DNA from 4 places in the Allobosea rubneri genome. Region 3 is predicted to be linked to each of the others. Evidence: predicted binding sites of a transcription regulator. Region 3 holds the regulator's gene; each other region holds the start of a gene.
The links. Region 3 encodes LexA, which represses DNA repair genes until DNA is damaged. Its sites were predicted from a motif close to TGTTCNNNNTGTGTTCNG; they were not measured.

Region 1 (4,084 bases), on a different contig from region 3:
TTGACCCAGAACGGATCGAGCCTGAGCACGACGGCGAGCACGAACCAGGTCAGCAGCGGGTGCAGCACGAGCTTGCCGAGGACGAGCGGCAGCACGCCGCGCAACGGTAGCTTGCCTTCGCCGCTCCACTGCCAGGCGGCGACGCCGAGCGCGAAGATGCCGACCGGGGCGGCCGAGCCGCCGAGGAAGACGAGGAAGCGGTCGATCGGCTCGGGGATGGAAAGGCCGCTGAGCGAGAGCGCGACGCCTCCCATGATCGAGAGCATGAAGGGGTTGACGATGGTGCCGCGCACCAGCCGCGCCGCGATGCGCCAGGGCGAGCCCTTGCCGCGCCCGGCCTCGATCAGCCCGATCGCGAGGGGGACGACCAGCGCCGTGTCGCAGATCAGGCCGATCGCGATCGGCGCGGCGGCTCCGTCGCCGAGGAAGGCCAGCATCAGGGGAATGCCGAGGAAGGCGAAATTGCCGCCGACCAGGCTCTGGCCGCGCGAGACCGCATTGGGGAAGGGCAGCCCGAAAAAGCGGCGGGCTATCAGGATGCCGAGACCCATCACGGCGATGCCGATCAGCGCCAGCGCCGCGAAGAACACCCCGTTCCAAAGCTCCGCGATCGGCTGGCGCGACATCACCCTGAGCACCATCGCCGGCGTCGCCACCATGAAGGCGAAGGTGTTGAGCACCCTGACCGCATCGCTGCCGAACAGGCCGCGCCAGGCGGAAAGCGCGCCGAGCCCGATCACGGCGAAGAAGGGCGTGCTGGTGGCGAGGAAATGCAGCATGGCGGGTCCAGCGGCCCGTGCACCGGACCCTGGGCGAGGAGCTAACAGATTTCCGCCGTGCTGGCGGCCCCCGCCCATGCATGGCGCCCGGCACGTTTGCGGGACGGACGCAGCGGTCTGCCGCGGATCATGCGCGGCCGAGGCGTTCGAGCGCCAGCTGTAGCGGCAGGTCGGAGACGCGGATGAAGCCGAGATAGGGGTGATCCATGTCGATGATCAGGACCAGCGCCGCCGTCACCGACAGCGCCGAGGCGAACAGCGTCACCACCACCGTGGCATTGCCCGGGGCCAAGAGGCCGAAGGAGGCGAAGAGCAAAGCCAGCCATAAGACGAGGATGATGATGAAGATGCCGGGAAATCCGCCGGTCTCGGTTTCCGGCCGCTGCCACCTCATTTCCGAGATCTGCGAGCTGAGCTGGAGGGCGCGGGTCTGAAGCCAGCGCTGCCCGTCATTCGCCGGCACCAGGCGCCTGAGCCCGTTTTGGATGGACTCGACGTCGAGGCCCTCGTGCAATAGCCCCTCACGCTGGTCTCTGAGCTCGCTGAGCCGGGCCTGGAGGCTCTTTCGCAGCGTCTCGCGCAGCGCCGCCGTCTCCGGCCCGTACTGGGCCATGGTCCGGTCGAGCAGCACCACATGCGCGGCCGAGGTCCTGAGCTCTGATGCCGCTTCGTCGAAGGACCGTTTCGCCGAGGCGATCAGCAGGCCGAGCGCGATGGCGGACAGTGTCCCGATGATCGCGGTCGCTAGCTTGATCAATTCCCGGGAGTCGGGGGAGAGGTGATGGTCCGGCAGGCGGGCGCGCAGCAACATTCCGCCAGCTGCCGCGCCGAATATGAAGAGGAACGCGACGGCGCCGACCAGGAACGGAGTCATGCCTTTCCCTCGCATTTCTGTGGCGCGAGATTAGTCGGCAAGCCACAGGCGCGGTAGTGAGCGTTTGGGTAGCAAAGTGCCGCCTGACAGCTTTCGCCGACTGGACTATTCCCTTGCGGCAGCGTCGGCGGCCTTCGCCGCCCTGCCGCGCCAGGCCTTGAGCGCCGGCTCGACGACGAAATGCATGCCGACGAGGCAGAGCCCGCCGATCGCCAGCCCGAACACGGCCGAGGCGCCGGCAGTGGTCAGCCATGCGAGCAGGCCGGACGCCGCCGGGACGGCCTGTCCGACGGCTACCGAGACGCCATGGATGGCGTGCTCGATGCCGTCGAGGCCGTAGCCGGCGAGGCCGTGGATGATGATGCCGCCGCCGACCCAGAGCATGGCGGCGGTGCCGACTGCGCTCAGGGCTTTCAGGAAGTGTGGCATGCCGAGGACGAGGCCGCGGCCGATCTGCCGGATGATGGGCTTCCCGGTGCGCGCCATGGCGGCGCCCGCATCGTCCGCCTTCACGATCAAGGCGACGGCGCCGTAGACCAGCATGGTCATGCCGAGGCCGACCACGGCGAGCACCAAGCCTTGCGTCCAGTAGGATGAGGTGGTGACGGTCGCGAGCGTGATCGCCATGATCTCGGCCGAGAGGATGAAGTCGGTCTTGATCGCGCTGGAGATCTTCTGCTGCTCGAGCTGTGCCGCATCGAGGATTTCGGCCGTGCCTTCGCCTTGCGCCGCCTCGTGCCCGGCATGCGGCACGATGAACTCGTAGACCTTCTCGAAGCCTTCGAAGCAGAGATAGGCGCCGCCCGCCATCAGGAGCGGGGTGATCGCCCAGGGCGCGATGAAGCTCAGCACCAGCGCGGCCGGCAGCAGGAAGATGAGCTTGTTCTTGAGCGAGCCGAGCGCGATCTTCCAGATGATCGGCAATTCGCGATCGGCGGAGAAGCCGACGGCGTAGCGCGGCGTCACCGCCGCATCGTCGATGACGATGCCCGCAGCCTTGGCGCCTGCCTTGGTCGCCTGGCTCGCCGCATCGTCGAGCGCGGCGGCCGCGACCTTGGCGAGGCCGGCGATGTCGTCGAGAAGCGCGAACAGTCCTGAGCTCATCTCGGTCCCCGGAAAGGCGGCGGCTGTCGTGCCTGCGTCGCAGCAAGCCGATCAGCGTTTCCTTGATATGACAGAAACGCCGGGATTGGCGACAGTTGCGCCGGCTGGAAGGCAATTCCGGCCGCGCCTCGCCTTTCTGGCAAGGAGCGTGCCGCATATCCGGGCTTGACTCCGGCGGGGTTTGGGAGTGGTTTTATATCGGAACAAATAGTGAACATTATTCCATGCCCGACGCTTCTTCCCGCTCCCTGGCCGGCCTCCGGCAGAGCCTCCCTCTGGCGGGGCTGGCGCGCGAGCTCGCGCCGGTGGAGCGCGTCGGCTTCGGCATGGCGGAGCTGGACGAGCCGCTGGGTGGCGGCCTCGCCCGTGCCGCCCTGCACGAGGTATATGCCTCGGCTGGGGCCGATCTGCCCGCCGCGACCGGCTTCGCCGCGGCCCTGGCCCTGCGGGCTGCGGGGACGCGGCCGCTGCTCTGGGTCCGGCAGGATTTCCTGGCGGCCGAGGCTGGCCGGCTGCACCCGTCCGGTCTCGCCGAACTCGGCCTCGACCCCGCGCAGGTGCTGCTGGTGCGGGCCCGCGATGCCGAGGGCGTGTTGCGTGCTGGGGCCGAAGCGGCTCGCTGCCCGGCTCTCGGCGCGGCGCTGATCGAGCCCTGGGGCGAGCCGCGCCAGCTCGATCTGACCGCCAGCCGGCGCCTCGTTCTGGCGGCCGAGGCGTCCGGCGTCATGACCCTGCTGCTGCGGGTCGCTCCCGAGCCGGCGCCCAGCGCAGCGACGACCCGCTGGCTGGTGCGGGCCCTGCCGTCGCGGCCGCGCGAGGCCAATGCGCCGGGTGATCCGGCCTTCAGTTTGAGGCTGCTGCGCCATCGTGGCGGCCTTGGTGAGTGTGAGTGGCGTGTGGAGTGGAACCGTGAGCGACGATCTTTCCAGGAATGGAGCCGGGAGGGGGGAGGCCGACAGGATGCAGCGCCGCTATCTCGCCCTCTGGTTTCCATTCCTGGCGAGCGACCGGCTGCATCGGCAGAGGGCGCTCCCGCCTGGCGCCGGGCCGGATGAGCGGCCGCTCGTCCTGGTCGAGAAGGAGGGCGGCGCGCTTAGGCTCGCCGATTGCGACCGGCGCGCCGTCGCGCTCGGCCTCACCCGCGGGCTGACCCTTGCCGATGCCCGCGCCCGCATTCCCGATCTCGCCATCGCCGAGGCCGATCCCGCCGCCGATGCGCGCTTCCTCGAACGCCTCGCCGGGCTCTGTGATCGTTTCACCCCGCTGGTCGCGCTCGACCTGCCGCATGGGCTGGTGCTCGACATCAGCGGCTGCGCCCATCTCTTCG
Region 2 (4,084 bases), on a different contig from region 3:
GCATAGGCGCGGATATGCCCGATACGCTGGATGATGGCGCCGCTGCCGACGGCGCCGATCGAGAAGCCGATGAAATAGGCGCTGAGTACGATGCCGGTCAGCGTCGGGCCGAAATTCTCGGTGGTCAGCCGCAGGGACAGGAAGGTGTTGAAGAAGCCGTTGGCGAGCTGGACGAGGCTCGTCGCGGCGATGAGCGTTCCGATCTGGACGAGCACGTCTGGCGGTCTCCTGCGCAGCGGGTAGGGCGCGCAGGCTACGCCGGAATGTGATCTGCAGATGGCGGCCCGGGTTTATTCTGCCGCCTTGAGCCGGTTTTCCCTCGCGAAGGGCAGTGCCGGCTGGCTGCCCGGACCGTCGTCGAACTCGAGCGCGCCGATCCTCTCCGCGCGGCCGGTGACCTTGCCGGCCGAGGTCTTGATCAGGCCGACATCCTCCTGCGCCTGGCGGAAATGTACGTCGAGCTTGTCGACCCGCTCGCCGAGCCGGCGGACGTCGTCGAGCAGCTTGCCGACCTCGGACTGGATCACCCGAGCCTCTTCGCGCATGCGGGCATCGCGGACCAGCGACTGCATCAGCTGGATCGCCAGCGCCAGCAGCGAGGGCGAGACGATCATCACGCGGGCCCGGCTGGCCTTCTGGATCACGTCCTCGAAATGCTCGTGCAGATCGGCATGGATCGCCTCCGACGGCACGAAGAGCAGCGCCACGTCCTGGGTCTCGCCGGGCAGGAAATAGCGCTCGGCAATGTCCTTGATGTGCTGGCCGACATCGCCGCGCACCCGCGCTGCTGCCTGTTTCTTCGCCTCCTCGCCGCGTGCTTCGCGCAGCAGGGTGAAGCTCTCCAGCGGAAACTTGGCGTCGATGACGAGGCCGCGGCCGTCGCCGGGCAGGGTCACCAGGCAGTCGGGCCGGCGGCCATTGGAGAGCGTCGGCTGGAACGAGAAGAATGCCGCCGGCAGCCCGTCGCGGATGATCGCCTCCATGCGACCCTGGCCATAGGCGCCGCGCGCCTGCTTGTTGGCCAGCACGTCCTTCAGCGTCACCACCTCGCCAGTCAGTTCCGTCAGGTTCTTCTGGGCGCTGTCGATCACGGCGAGGCGCTCCTGCAGCTTGCCGAGGCTCTCATTGGTCTGGCGGACATTCTGCTCGAGCCCGGCGCCGACCTGCTGGCGCAGGCCGTCGATCCGGTCGGCCACGAGGCGGGCGAGATCGCCCTGCCGGGTCGAGAGAATCTCGGCCATGGTCTGCATCCGGCCGGTCAGCTCGGACTGCATCCGGTTCATCTCGGCGACCTTGTCGTCCATTTCGTGCGCCCGCTCGGCTGCGGCGGCCGCCTCCGCCGCGTGCCGGTGGCCGCCGCGCCAGGCGGAGAGCAGCGCCAGCGCGAGCAGGAGCAGGGTGAGGCCGGCGAAGCCGAAGGCGGCTTCCGCCCAGCTGACGGGCCGTTCGAGCACGACGAAGGCGATCTGGTTCATGGAAAGAGCCTACACTAATGCGAACGAAAGCGGAACAGTTTGACCGCTCCTGCACAAGTGCTTATGTCGCCTCAATCTCAAGACATTTGCTGCAGAGCGCTCCATGGCCATTCGCCCCCTCGTCATCCTGCCCGACAGTCAGCTCAGGCTGGTCTCGGCCCCCGTCGCTTCGGTCACGCCCGAGATCCGCAAGCTCGCCGAGGACATGCTGGAGACGATGTACGACGCGCCGGGCATCGGCCTTGCCGCGATCCAGATCGGAAAGCCGGTCCGCCTCGTCACCATCGATGTCTCGAAGAAGAGCGAGGACGACGAGGAGACGCCGAAGACCCCGATGGTCTTCGTCAATCCCGAGGTCACCTGGAGCTCGGAGGAGAAGAACGTCTATGAGGAGGGCTGCCTGTCGATCCCCGAATATTACGAGGAGGTCGAGCGGCCGGCGCGCGTCAAGGTGCGCTATATGGATCTCGACGGGGCGATCCAGGAGATCGAGGCCGATGGCCTCCTCGCCACCTGCCTCCAGCACGAGATCGACCATCTCAACGGCGTCCTCTTCATCGACTACCTGTCGCGCCTGAAGCGCGAGCGTGTAACCAAGCGCTTCGCCAAGGCCGCCCGCCGGGAGAGTGCGGCCTGAGCGGCCGGGAAATCACATGAGCCTGCGCATCATCTTCATGGGCACGCCGGACTTCGCCGTGCCCACCCTGACCGAGATCATCGGCCAGGGCCACGAGGTCGTTTCCGTCTATACGCGCCCCCCGGCTCCGGCCGGGCGCGGCATGGAGCTGAAGCCGTCGCCGGTGCAGCGCACCGCCGAGCGCTTCGGCATCCCGGTGTTCACGCCGAAGACGCTGCGGAACGCCGAGGCCGCCGAGATCATGGCCTCGCACCAGGCCGACGTCGCGGTCGTCGTCGCCTATGGGCTGATCCTGCCCAAGGCGATCCTCGAAGTGCCCGAGCTCGGCTGCCTGAACCTGCACGCCTCGCTGCTGCCGCGCTGGCGCGGCGCCGCCCCGATCCAGCGCGCGATCATGGCCGGCGACGCCGAGACCGGCGTCTGCGTGATGAAGATGGAGGAGGGGCTCGATACCGGCCCGGTCGGCATGGTCGAGCGGCTCGCCATCGACAGCGATGCCACTGCCGGCGACATGCATGACCGGCTTTCCGTGCTCGGCGCCGACCTGATGGTGAGGGCGCTGGCGGCGCTCGGACGCGGGGGCCTGCGCTTCACGCCGCAGGCGCAGGACGGCGTCACCTATGCCAGCAAGATCGGCAATGACGAGGCGCGGCTGAGCTGGACCAGGCCGGCACAGCAGGTGCACGATCTGGTACGTGGCCTCTCGCCCTTTCCGGGCGCCTTCGTCGAAGTCGACCTCGGCAAGGGGCCTGAGCGCCTCAAGCTGCTGCGCACGGCACGTGCCGGCGGCGCGGCCGAGCCCGGCACGCTGCTCGACGACGAGGGCACCGTCGCCTGCAAGGTCGGCGCGGTGAAGCTGCTGCAGGTCCAGCGCGCTGGCCGCGCCCCGATGAGCGGCGGCGAGTTCTTGCGCGGCGCCCGGCTCTCGGCCGGCGCGAAGCTCTAGCGTGTTGCAGCACTCTCATTTCACGCCGTCATCCCGGGCGAGCTCAGCTCGACCCGGGATCCATGCCGGAGCGGTTCAGGCATGGATCCCGGCTCTCCGCTTCGCTTCGGCCGGGACGACCGACAAAGGTACAGTCTCCCTGGTGGAGCGAGTCTGATGCCGCGCTACAAGCTCGTCATCGAATATGACGGCACGCCGTTCTCGGGCTGGCAGCGCCAGCTCAACGGCCCTTCCGTCCAGCAGAGTGTCGAGGAGGCGGTCGAGGCCTTCTGTGGCCATCCCGTGCGTCTGCATTGCGCCGGGCGCACCGATGCCGGCGTCCATGCCACACATCAGGTCGCCCATGTCGATCTCGACAAGCAATGGCGCACCGACGTGGTGCGTGACGCCAGCAATGCCAGGCTGAAGCGCCTGTCGGTCGCGGTGCTCAGCGCCGAGGCGGTGCCCGACACGTTCGATGCCCGGATCTCGGCGCTGCGTCGCTATTACATCTACCGCATCCTCGACCGTAGGGCGCAGCCGGCGCTCGATGCCGGCCGTGTCTGGCATGTTCCGGTTCGGCTCGACCATGAGGCGATGGACCGCGCCGCCAAGGCTCTCCTCGGCCATCACGACTTCACCACCTTCCGGGCTGCCGAATGCCAGGCCAACAGCCCGCTGCGCACGCTCGACCGGCTCGATTGCCGGCGCGAGGGCGCCGAGATCGTGGTCTATGCCCATGCTCGCTCGTTCTTGCACCATCAGGTCCGCTCCATGGTCGGTTGCCTGAAGATGGTCGGCATGGGGCGTTGGCCCGAGAACAAGGTCGGCAAGGTTCTGGCTGCACGCGACCGCTCGCAATGCGCTGCGCTCGCCCCCTCCTGCGGACTCTATCTCGCCGGCGTCGACTATCCGCCGTTTGGCTGAAGTGCGTTCTACTCAAGGTTGCGGATCACAGGCTGATATGCAACTTTAAGTATATAGATATTTTCAGTGCCCGCCGGAGTTGGCCATGGGTCGGAAACCGGGATTGCGGCTCGCATTCTG
Region 3 (4,084 bases):
CGCGGCCGGAGCCTGGCGCACGGCGAGTATCGCGGCACCGGCGCTCGCCCGCCTCCATGTCGGCAAGGTCACAGGTTTCATCGAGGCGCTAGAGCAGCGCGAAAAGGGTGTCCGCCTCGTTCTGCTGGTTACCGACATGCCGGGTGTCGACCCGCAGCAGCGGCCGCGCCGGATACGTGTCAGCACGGCCGCGACGACACTGAAGCCCGGCGATCACATCGTCGCGACCGCGCGGCTCCTGCCGCCGCCCGGGCCGGCGCGTCCCGGCGGCTACGACTTTGCCCGCGACGCCTTCTTCCGCGGCATCGGTGCCGTCGGCAACATCGCCGGCAAGGTCGCGCTGGCACCGGCGCCGGTGCCGCAGTCGCGGCAACTCGCCTGGAGCGTCGCCATCGACCAGGCCCGCAATGCGCTGACCGAGCGCATCGCCACCATCGGCGGCGGGCAGGCGGGAGCGATGGCAGCCGCCCTGGTCACCGGCAAGCGTGGCCTGATCACTGAGCCGACCAATGACGACCTGCGCGCCGCCGGCATCTACCACATCGTCTCGATCTCCGGCCTGCACATGGTCCTGGCGGCCGGCACGATCTTCTGGCTCGCAAGGGCATTGCTGGCGCTGTCGCCAGGCATCGCGCTGTTCTGGCCAGTCAAGAAAATCGCTGCGCTCGCCGCCATGTTCGGCGCTACCGCCTATTGCGTCTTCTCCGGCGCTGAAGTCGCGACCGTGCGCTCGCTGATCATGACGCTGGTGATGCTCGGCGCCATTCTGGTCGACCGGCCGGCCCTCAGCATGCGCAACCTCGCCTTGGCGGCGATCATCGTCCTGCTGCGCGAGCCGGAGGCGCTGCTCGGGCCGAGCTTCCAGATGTCCTTCGGCGCGGTCGCGGCGCTGATCGCCTTCGCCGAACGCTGGCAGGAGCGCCCGCCTGATGCGGCTGCCGCCAGCTGGCCCTGGCCGCTGCGGCCGCTCTGGCTCTCGGCCGTCGGCATCATCGTCACCACCTTGCTGGCGACGGCCGCGACTGCGCCCTTCGGCGTCTACCACTTCCAGACCTTCAACCCGTTCGGCCTGCTCGGCAACGCGCTCGCCCTGCCTTTCGTCTCGCTCATTGTCATGCCGGCCGCGGTCTTCGGCGTGCTGGCTTATCCGTTCGGGCTCGACTGGCCGGGCTGGGCCCTGATGGGCTGGGCCTCCGGTCTCGTCCTGCAGCTCGCCCATTGGGTCGCCGGTATCGAACGCTCGACCATGGTGCTGCCTGCCTTCGATCCCGTGGCGCTCGCCCTGTTCGCGCTGGCGCTGCTCTGGCTGACCTTGTGGACGACGGCCCTGCGCTTCCTCGCGGCGCTGCCGCTCTGCGCCGGCCTGGCGCTCGCCTCGGACCCGACGCGGCCCGACATCCTGATCGAGCGCGACGGTTCCGGCATCCTGGTGCGCGGTGCCGAAGGACGACTCGTCCTGGCAGGCAAGCCGAGTCGCTTCGTGCTGACGCAATGGCTCCATGCCGACGGCGATTCCCGCCCTCCGGATGATGCCACCTTGCGAGAGGGCGCCGCCTGCGACGCGCGCGGCTGCGTGATCCGTCTCAAGGATGGCCGCAATGTCGCCTACACAAAGGACCGCGTCGCCATCGTCGAGGACTGCCAGCGCGCCGACCTCGTCGTCACGCCGCTCCACGTCAATGGCACCTGTACCGCCCGACTGATCGACCGGGCCGCGCTCGCCCGCGATGGCGCGACGGCGCTTGGGTCCATGCGCGGCGGCAGCTGGCGCGCCTACACCGCCGAGGACGCAACGCGCCTGCGACCCTGGACCCGGGCCCGGCCCGCTCCTGCGACCGTGCCTTCTTCATCGGAGCCAGCACGTACGCCCGCAAACGTGCCGACCGAGCAGGCGGAGGACAGCGGGATGCTTCAGTAGCGCCGCATCAGATTGACGAGCCGGCCCTGGATCTTGACCCGGTCCGGGCCGAGCACGCGGGTCTCATAGGCCGGGTTGGCCGCTTCGAGCGCGATCGAGGAGCCGCGCTTGCGGAGGCGCTTCAGCGTCGCTTCCTCGTCGTCAATCAGGGCGACGATGATGTCGCCGGTATTGGCCGTGTCCTGCTTGCGGATGACGACGGTGTCGCCGTCGAGAATGCCGGCCTCGATCATCGAATCGCCGCGGACTTCGAGCGCGTAGTGCTCGCCGCCGCCGAGCATGTCGGCGGGCATGGAGACGCTATGGCTGCGATCCTGGATCGCCGAGATCGGCGTGCCGGCGGCGATGCGGCCCATGACTGGGATGGAGACGGTGGAGCGCCCGTTCTCCTCGGCGCCCGCCGGGCGCGGCTTGGCTAGATTGGCTGCCGGGGCAGGCGGGGTCTGGCCGAGGCCGCCCTGAACGACCGACGGGCTGAAGCGCCCGCGCTGCGCCTGCGGCCCGCCGATCCCGTCCGGCATCTTGATGACTTCGAGCGCGCGGGCGCGGTTCGGCAGCCGGCGAATGAAGCCGCGTTCCTCCAGCGCCATGATCAGCCGGTGGATGCCGGATTTGGAGCGTAGGTCGAGCGCGTCCTTCATCTCGTCGAAGGAGGGCGGTACGCCGGATTCTCGCAGGCGTTCATGGATGAAGCGAAGCAGTTCGAACTGTTTGCGTGTCAGCATGATCTCGCCGCCCCGGCCTTTCGCATCGGAATCGAAACAAAGCACGAACAACATACCCGTTCGCCTTGTGTTCCGCAAGGGACGTCCATCGGCCGTATTGCGCCGCGCGAAACTGGCCCTTCTGCGTGCAAGCGAAGCTTTGTCCAGCGTGGGGTGCCACGGCGAGAGGGAGGGAGCGATGGCGGTCAAGCTGACGAGTCTGAGCGCTATGATGGCCGCGGCTGTGGCCGGTATGGCGAGTGCCGCCGAACTGCCGGTGCGCGGCGAATTCGGCGATCCGACGCAGCAGGGCTGCAGATGGCTGAAGGAGGGGACCGAGGGCGCCTATGTCGGCTTCAACCGCGGCGGCCGCACCGGCGAGGCAGGCGAGGGCGGCTGCCATTTCAGCCGGATAGAGCGCGTATCCGCCAACGAATACCGGATGAGCGGCACCTGCTTCAGCATCGACGGGCCGAAGCGTCGCGCCAGCCGGACCCTCAAGGTCGTCTCGAACGACGAGGTCGTCTATGGCGGCACGCGCTATCTGCGCTGCCGCTGATCGGCCTCAGCGCAACCGGATAATCCGGCACGGATCGCCGGCCTTGGCCGGTTCGGCGAAAACCGGCCGGATCACCAGCGCCTCGGCCCGGGCGAGGTTCGCCAGCATCGAGGAATCCTGCTTGGGAAAGGGCTTCACCCGGCGCTCGCCTGCCTCCGTCACGAAGGTCGAGCGCAGATAGTCCTGGCGCTCGTCATTCGCCGGCAGGTCGACGGCGAGGACCGCCGGCTCGCCGCGGTCGCGCTCCGGCTCGGCCATGCCGAGCAGGGCCTCGATCAGCGGCGTGACGAAGAGGTGTCCGCAGACGATCGAGGAGACCGGGTTGCCGGGGAGGCCAAGCGCGACCATCGGGCCGAGCCTTCCCATCATCATCGGCTTGCCCGGCCGCATCGCGATCTTCCAGAAGCCGAGATCCATGCCCTGGGCCTTGAGTGCGGCCTGGACGAGGTCATGCGCGCCGACGGAGGCGCCGCCGAGCGTGATCAGCACATCGGCATTCGCCGCCTTCGCCGCCTCGATGCGGGCCGCAAGATCGGGATGATTGTCGCGGGCGATGCCGAGATCGAGCGCCGTGCCGCCGGCCTGCTCGACCAGTGCGGCCAGCGCATAGCTGTTCGAGGCGACGATCTGGTCGGGGCCGACCGGCTCGCCCGGCAGGACGAGCTCGTCGCCGGTGGCGAGGATTGCGACCACGGGCTTGCGGCGAACCGGAAGCTCCGGATGCCCCATTGCGGCGGCAAGGCCGAGCGCGGCGCTGTCGAGGCGGCGGCCGGCCGCGAGCAGGATCTCGCCACTGCCGAAATCGAGCCCGGCGGCGCGCACGAACTGACCCCTGCCCGCCGCCTTGGTGACGCGGATCACCGGGCCGTCGACGCCCTCGGCATGCTCCTGGATCAGGATGGC
Region 4 (4,084 bases), on a different contig from region 3:
CTCGACACCTCCTTCTTCCAGGAAATGCAGCGCAAGCTCGGCGGCGGCGGCGACTTCGCCTATGCCTATGTGATCGGCCACGAGGTCGGCCATCACATCCAGAACCTGCTCGGCATCCTGCCCAAGGTGAACCAGATGCGCGAGCGGCTCTCCGAGCGCGAATCGAACCAGCTCTCGGTGCGGGTCGAATTGCAGGCCGACTGCTTCGCCGGCGTCTGGGCCTACAATATCAAGGCGATGGACCGTATCGAGCCCGGCGACGTCGAGGAGGCGATGCGCACCGCCGCCGCGATCGGCGACGACAAGCTGCAGCAGCAGGCCGGGCGCGGCGCCGTGGTGCCGGATTCCTTCACCCACGGCTCGTCGGCACAGCGCATGCGCTGGTTCAATGCCGGCTTCAATTCGGGCTCGATGCAGGCCTGCAACACCTTCCAGACCGACCGGCTCTGACGAGCCCGCCCCCGGCAGGCCCTATCGCTGCGCCCGCTCGCGGCGCACGGAAAGACGACGCGGCGAGGCCGGCAGGCGGCCGGAGAGGAGCTGCTTCTTCGGCGCGATCAGCCCGGCCCTGACGCCGCGCGAGCGCAGCGAAACCGCGCCCCATTCGCGTAGCGCCGCGATGCCGCGCAGCGGCATCAGCGCGGGCGTGGTCGCGGCCGTCATCAGATGCCGCTCGACGCTCTCGGCCCAATGCGGCTCCGGCAGATCCCCGGCCTCGAGCAGCAGCACCCAGTCGCCCCGCGCGCGCTCGATGCCGAGCGCCCAGCTCGCGCCGTTTCGCGCTGCGACATAGCTCGCCCCGGTCACATCGGCGAGCCGCTCGGTTTCGCTGTCTTCCCCGGCGCCGATCACCACCGCATGGCCGATCGTGCCGCCGGCCACCGCCGGAATCAGCACCGACAGGGTCGCGGCCAGCGCTTCGGTCCGGCCGTTGGCGCGAATGACAGCTGTAAGCATGAACCCAAGCCTATGACGCACCGCAACATGTCGCAATCCTGTCACTTGCCATATGTTCTCTTTTTGTTCACATTCATTCGTCGTGAAGCCGGCGATTCCGGCGAGGAGCCATCCGATGCGCCAAGCTCGACCTTCCGCAAGGCCGCCGACGACGCAGGCGCTGAAGCGCCGCGATGCCGAGCCAGCCTCGATCTCCGCCCGAATCGCGCCGGTAGACCCGCTCGCCCATGCCGGGCACCGCATCGACCCGGAGCGGCGACGCGGGCGCGGCGCGACGATCAATCCGGGCGGGCGCTTCGAGGCCGAGCAGCGTTTCGACGAGGATGATGGCTGGGGCTCGCTCGGCGAATTGCCACCCTTCAAAACCGAGATCTCGATCGAGAAACCGCGGACGATCATTACCCGCAACGACTCCCCGGATATTTCGTTCGACCGCTCGATCAATCCCTATCGCGGCTGCGAGCATGGCTGCGTCTACTGCTTCGCCCGGCCGAGCCATGCCTATCTCGGGCTCTCGCCCGGGCTCGATTTCGAGACCAAGCTGACGGCCAAGCCCGACGCGGCGCTGCTGCTCGAAAAGGAGCTCTCCGCCGCCAGCTACCAGCCGCGCACCATCGCGATCGGCACCAATACCGACGCCTACCAGCCGATCGAGAAGAAGCTGCGGATCATGCGCGGCATCCTGGAGGTGCTGGCGAAGTTCAACCATCCGGTGGGGATCGTCACCAAATCGGCGCTGGTGCAGCGCGACATCGATATCCTCGCGCCGATGGCCGAGAAGGGCCTGGTCAAGGTCGCGCTCTCGGTGACGACGCTCGACGCCAAGCTGTCGCGCGGCATGGAGCCCCGTGCCGCCTCTCCCGCCAAGCGCATCGAGACGATCCGCAAGCTCTCTGAGGCCGGCATCCCGGTCACCGTACTGGTCGCGCCGATCATCCCGGCGGTGAACGAGCACGAGATCGAGCGCATCCTCGACGCTGCCAAGGCGGCCGGGGCGCGCGAGGCCGGCTATGTGCTGCTGCGCCTGCCGCTCGAAGTGAAGGATCTGGTGCAGGACTGGCTCGTCACCCACCACCCCGACAAGATGCGCCATGTCGTCTCGCTGATCCGCTCGACGCGCGGCGGCAAGGACTATGATGCGGCCTGGGGCCAGCGTCAGGTCGGCTCGGGCCCCTATGCCTGGATGATCGGCCGGCGCTTCGAGATGGCCGCCGAGCGGCTCGGCTTCAACACGGCGCGGCTGCGACTGCGCAGCGACCTCTTCGTCAAGCCCGAGAAGGAGAAGGCGCAGCTCAGCCTGTTCTGACGAACCTTACCGGCGCTGCACTGTGGAAGCCGGCATGGTCAGGGCAGACCGCGGTGCCGCGATCTGGCATAGCCTGCCACCATGTTCGCCGATTTCAGCTATGAGGCGCGCGCCATCGCGCAGGGGTGCCAGCTGGTCGCCGGCGTCGACGAGGTCGGCCGCGGCCCGCTCGCCGGCCCGGTCGTCGCGGCCGCGGTCATTCTCGATCCGCAGGCGATTCCCGAGGGCCTCGCCGATTCTAAGCTTTTGAGCGCGGCCCGCCGCGACGCGCTGTTTGACATCATCCTCCGGCAGGGGCTCGGCGTCGGCATCGGCAGCGCCTCCGCGCTGGAGATCGACCGGCTGAACATCCGCCAGGCAACGCTGCTGGCGATGCGCCGCGCAGTTGCGGCCCTGCCGTTGGCACCGGGACTCGTCCTCGTCGACGGCAACGACCCGCCGAGCCTGGCCTGCCCCTGCGAGGCGATCATCGGCGGCGATGCGCTGATCTCGTCGATCGCCGCGGCCTCGATCATCGCCAAGGTCACGCGCGACAGGATGATGGCACGGCTCGGCCAGCACTACCCCGCCTATGGCTTCGCCGGCCATGCCGGCTACGGCACCGCCCAGCATCGCGCCGCGCTCAAGGAGCACGGCCCCTGCCCGGCCCATCGCTATTCCTTCGCGCCGGTGAAGGGCACCTGGACGCGGCCGGCCTGACGTCCACGAGACCGGCGCCCGGCCTGGCCGGAGCGGACCGCGGCGAGGGCCAGAAGCGCCCGTGAAGATCAGTGGCGGGAAGTCCGTCCTTCGGCCGGGGACGCGCATGTCAAGCCTAAGCGGGCGTTTCCCGCAGCGGCCCAGAACGCTTACCCTTCCTTAACCTCCGTTACCGATTCATCAACATATTCAACGGGCTAGGCAAAATCTGCAGCCCCAGAATGGGACGCATTTTTTTCAAGCCGGAAACCCGGTCTTTACCCTGACCGGCCCAAGATCATGACCGTTGAAGTTGCGTAACGGTCTGGGCGTCATGAGTATCTCGCGTACCGGGACCGCCAGTGCCGCCGTCCGGATTCAAGTCTCGCGTACCGGACGGCCCGCACTGGGGGCCCGGATGAAGGCCAAGAGCCTTCCCTCCAAAACGGGCCTTTTCCCGGCACTGCCGCTCGATCAGGTCATCGTCGGCGACTGCATCGCCGCCATCGAAGCGCTGCCTCCGGCCAGCGTCGACATGGTCTTCGCCGACCCGCCCTATAATCTCCAGCTTGGCGGCGATCTGCGCCGGCCCGACGACAGCCTCGTCGATGCCGTCGACGACGACTGGGACAAGTTCGCGTCCTTCGCCGAATACGACGCGTTCACGCGGGCCTGGCTCTCCGCCTGCCGCCGGGTGCTCAAGCCCGATGGCGCGCTCTGGGTGATCGGCTCCTATCACAACATCTTCCGCGTCGGCTCGATCCTGCAGGATCTCGGCTTCTGGATGCTGAACGACATCGTCTGGCGCAAGGCCAACCCGATGCCGAACTTCCGCGGCCGGCGCTTCACCAATGCGCATGAGACGCTGATCTGGGCGGCGCGTGGCGAGAGCTCGAAATACACCTTCCATTACGAGGCGCTGAAGGGCGGCAATGACGACCTGCAGATGCGCTCGGACTGGTACCTGCCGCTGTGCACCGGTGACGAGCGCCTGAAAGACGAGGCCGGCGTCAAGGTCCATCCAACGCAGAAGCCCGAGGCGCTGCTGGCCCGCGTGATGCTCTCGGCCAGCAATCCCGGCGATGTCGTGCTCGACCCGTTCTTCGGCACCGGCACGACCGGGGCCGTCGCCAAGGCGCTCGG

Region 1: a site for LexA is predicted at 2,957-2,974, ahead of RKE40_RS02070 (ImuA family protein). Genes of this name have one in related genera too.
Region 2: a site for LexA is predicted at 1,495-1,512, ahead of RKE40_RS01910 (DNA recombination protein RmuC). Genes of this name have one in related genera too.
Region 4: a site for LexA is predicted at 1,011-1,028, ahead of RKE40_RS12850 (PA0069 family radical SAM protein). Genes of this name have one in related genera too.

Annotation. Positions count from the first base shown of each region.
Region 1 is NZ_JAWDID010000002.1:133,611-137,694, forward strand. Features, by position in the region: gene RKE40_RS02055 (AEC family transporter) at 1-779, opposite strand, end outside; gene RKE40_RS02060 (bestrophin-like domain) at 907-1,653, opposite strand; gene RKE40_RS02065 (DUF808 domain-containing protein) at 1,759-2,757, opposite strand; gene RKE40_RS02070 (ImuA family protein) at 2,982-3,812, shown strand; gene RKE40_RS02075 (Y-family DNA polymerase) at 3,718-4,084, shown strand, end outside.
Region 2 is NZ_JAWDID010000002.1:107,788-111,871, forward strand. Features, by position in the region: gene RKE40_RS01905 (MFS transporter) at 1-215, opposite strand, end outside; gene RKE40_RS01910 (DNA recombination protein RmuC) at 291-1,475, opposite strand; gene def (peptide deformylase) at 1,579-2,112, shown strand; gene fmt (methionyl-tRNA formyltransferase) at 2,129-3,058, shown strand; gene truA (tRNA pseudouridine(38-40) synthase TruA) at 3,215-3,964, shown strand; gene RKE40_RS01930 (hypothetical protein) at 4,050-4,084, shown strand, end outside.
Region 3 is NZ_JAWDID010000005.1:60,292-64,375, reverse strand. Features, by position in the region: gene RKE40_RS05215 (ComEC/Rec2 family competence protein) at 1-1,918, shown strand, start outside; gene lexA (transcriptional repressor LexA) at 1,912-2,643, opposite strand; gene RKE40_RS05205 (hypothetical protein) at 2,822-3,181, shown strand; gene RKE40_RS05200 (molybdopterin molybdotransferase MoeA) at 3,188-4,084, opposite strand, start outside.
Region 4 is NZ_JAWDID010000016.1:79,138-83,221, forward strand. Features, by position in the region: gene ypfJ (KPN_02809 family neutral zinc metallopeptidase) at 1-450, shown strand, start outside; gene RKE40_RS12845 (glycosyltransferase family 2 protein) at 472-957, opposite strand; gene RKE40_RS12850 (PA0069 family radical SAM protein) at 1,073-2,263, shown strand; gene RKE40_RS12855 (ribonuclease HII) at 2,345-2,962, shown strand; gene RKE40_RS12860 (site-specific DNA-methyltransferase) at 3,276-4,084, shown strand, end outside.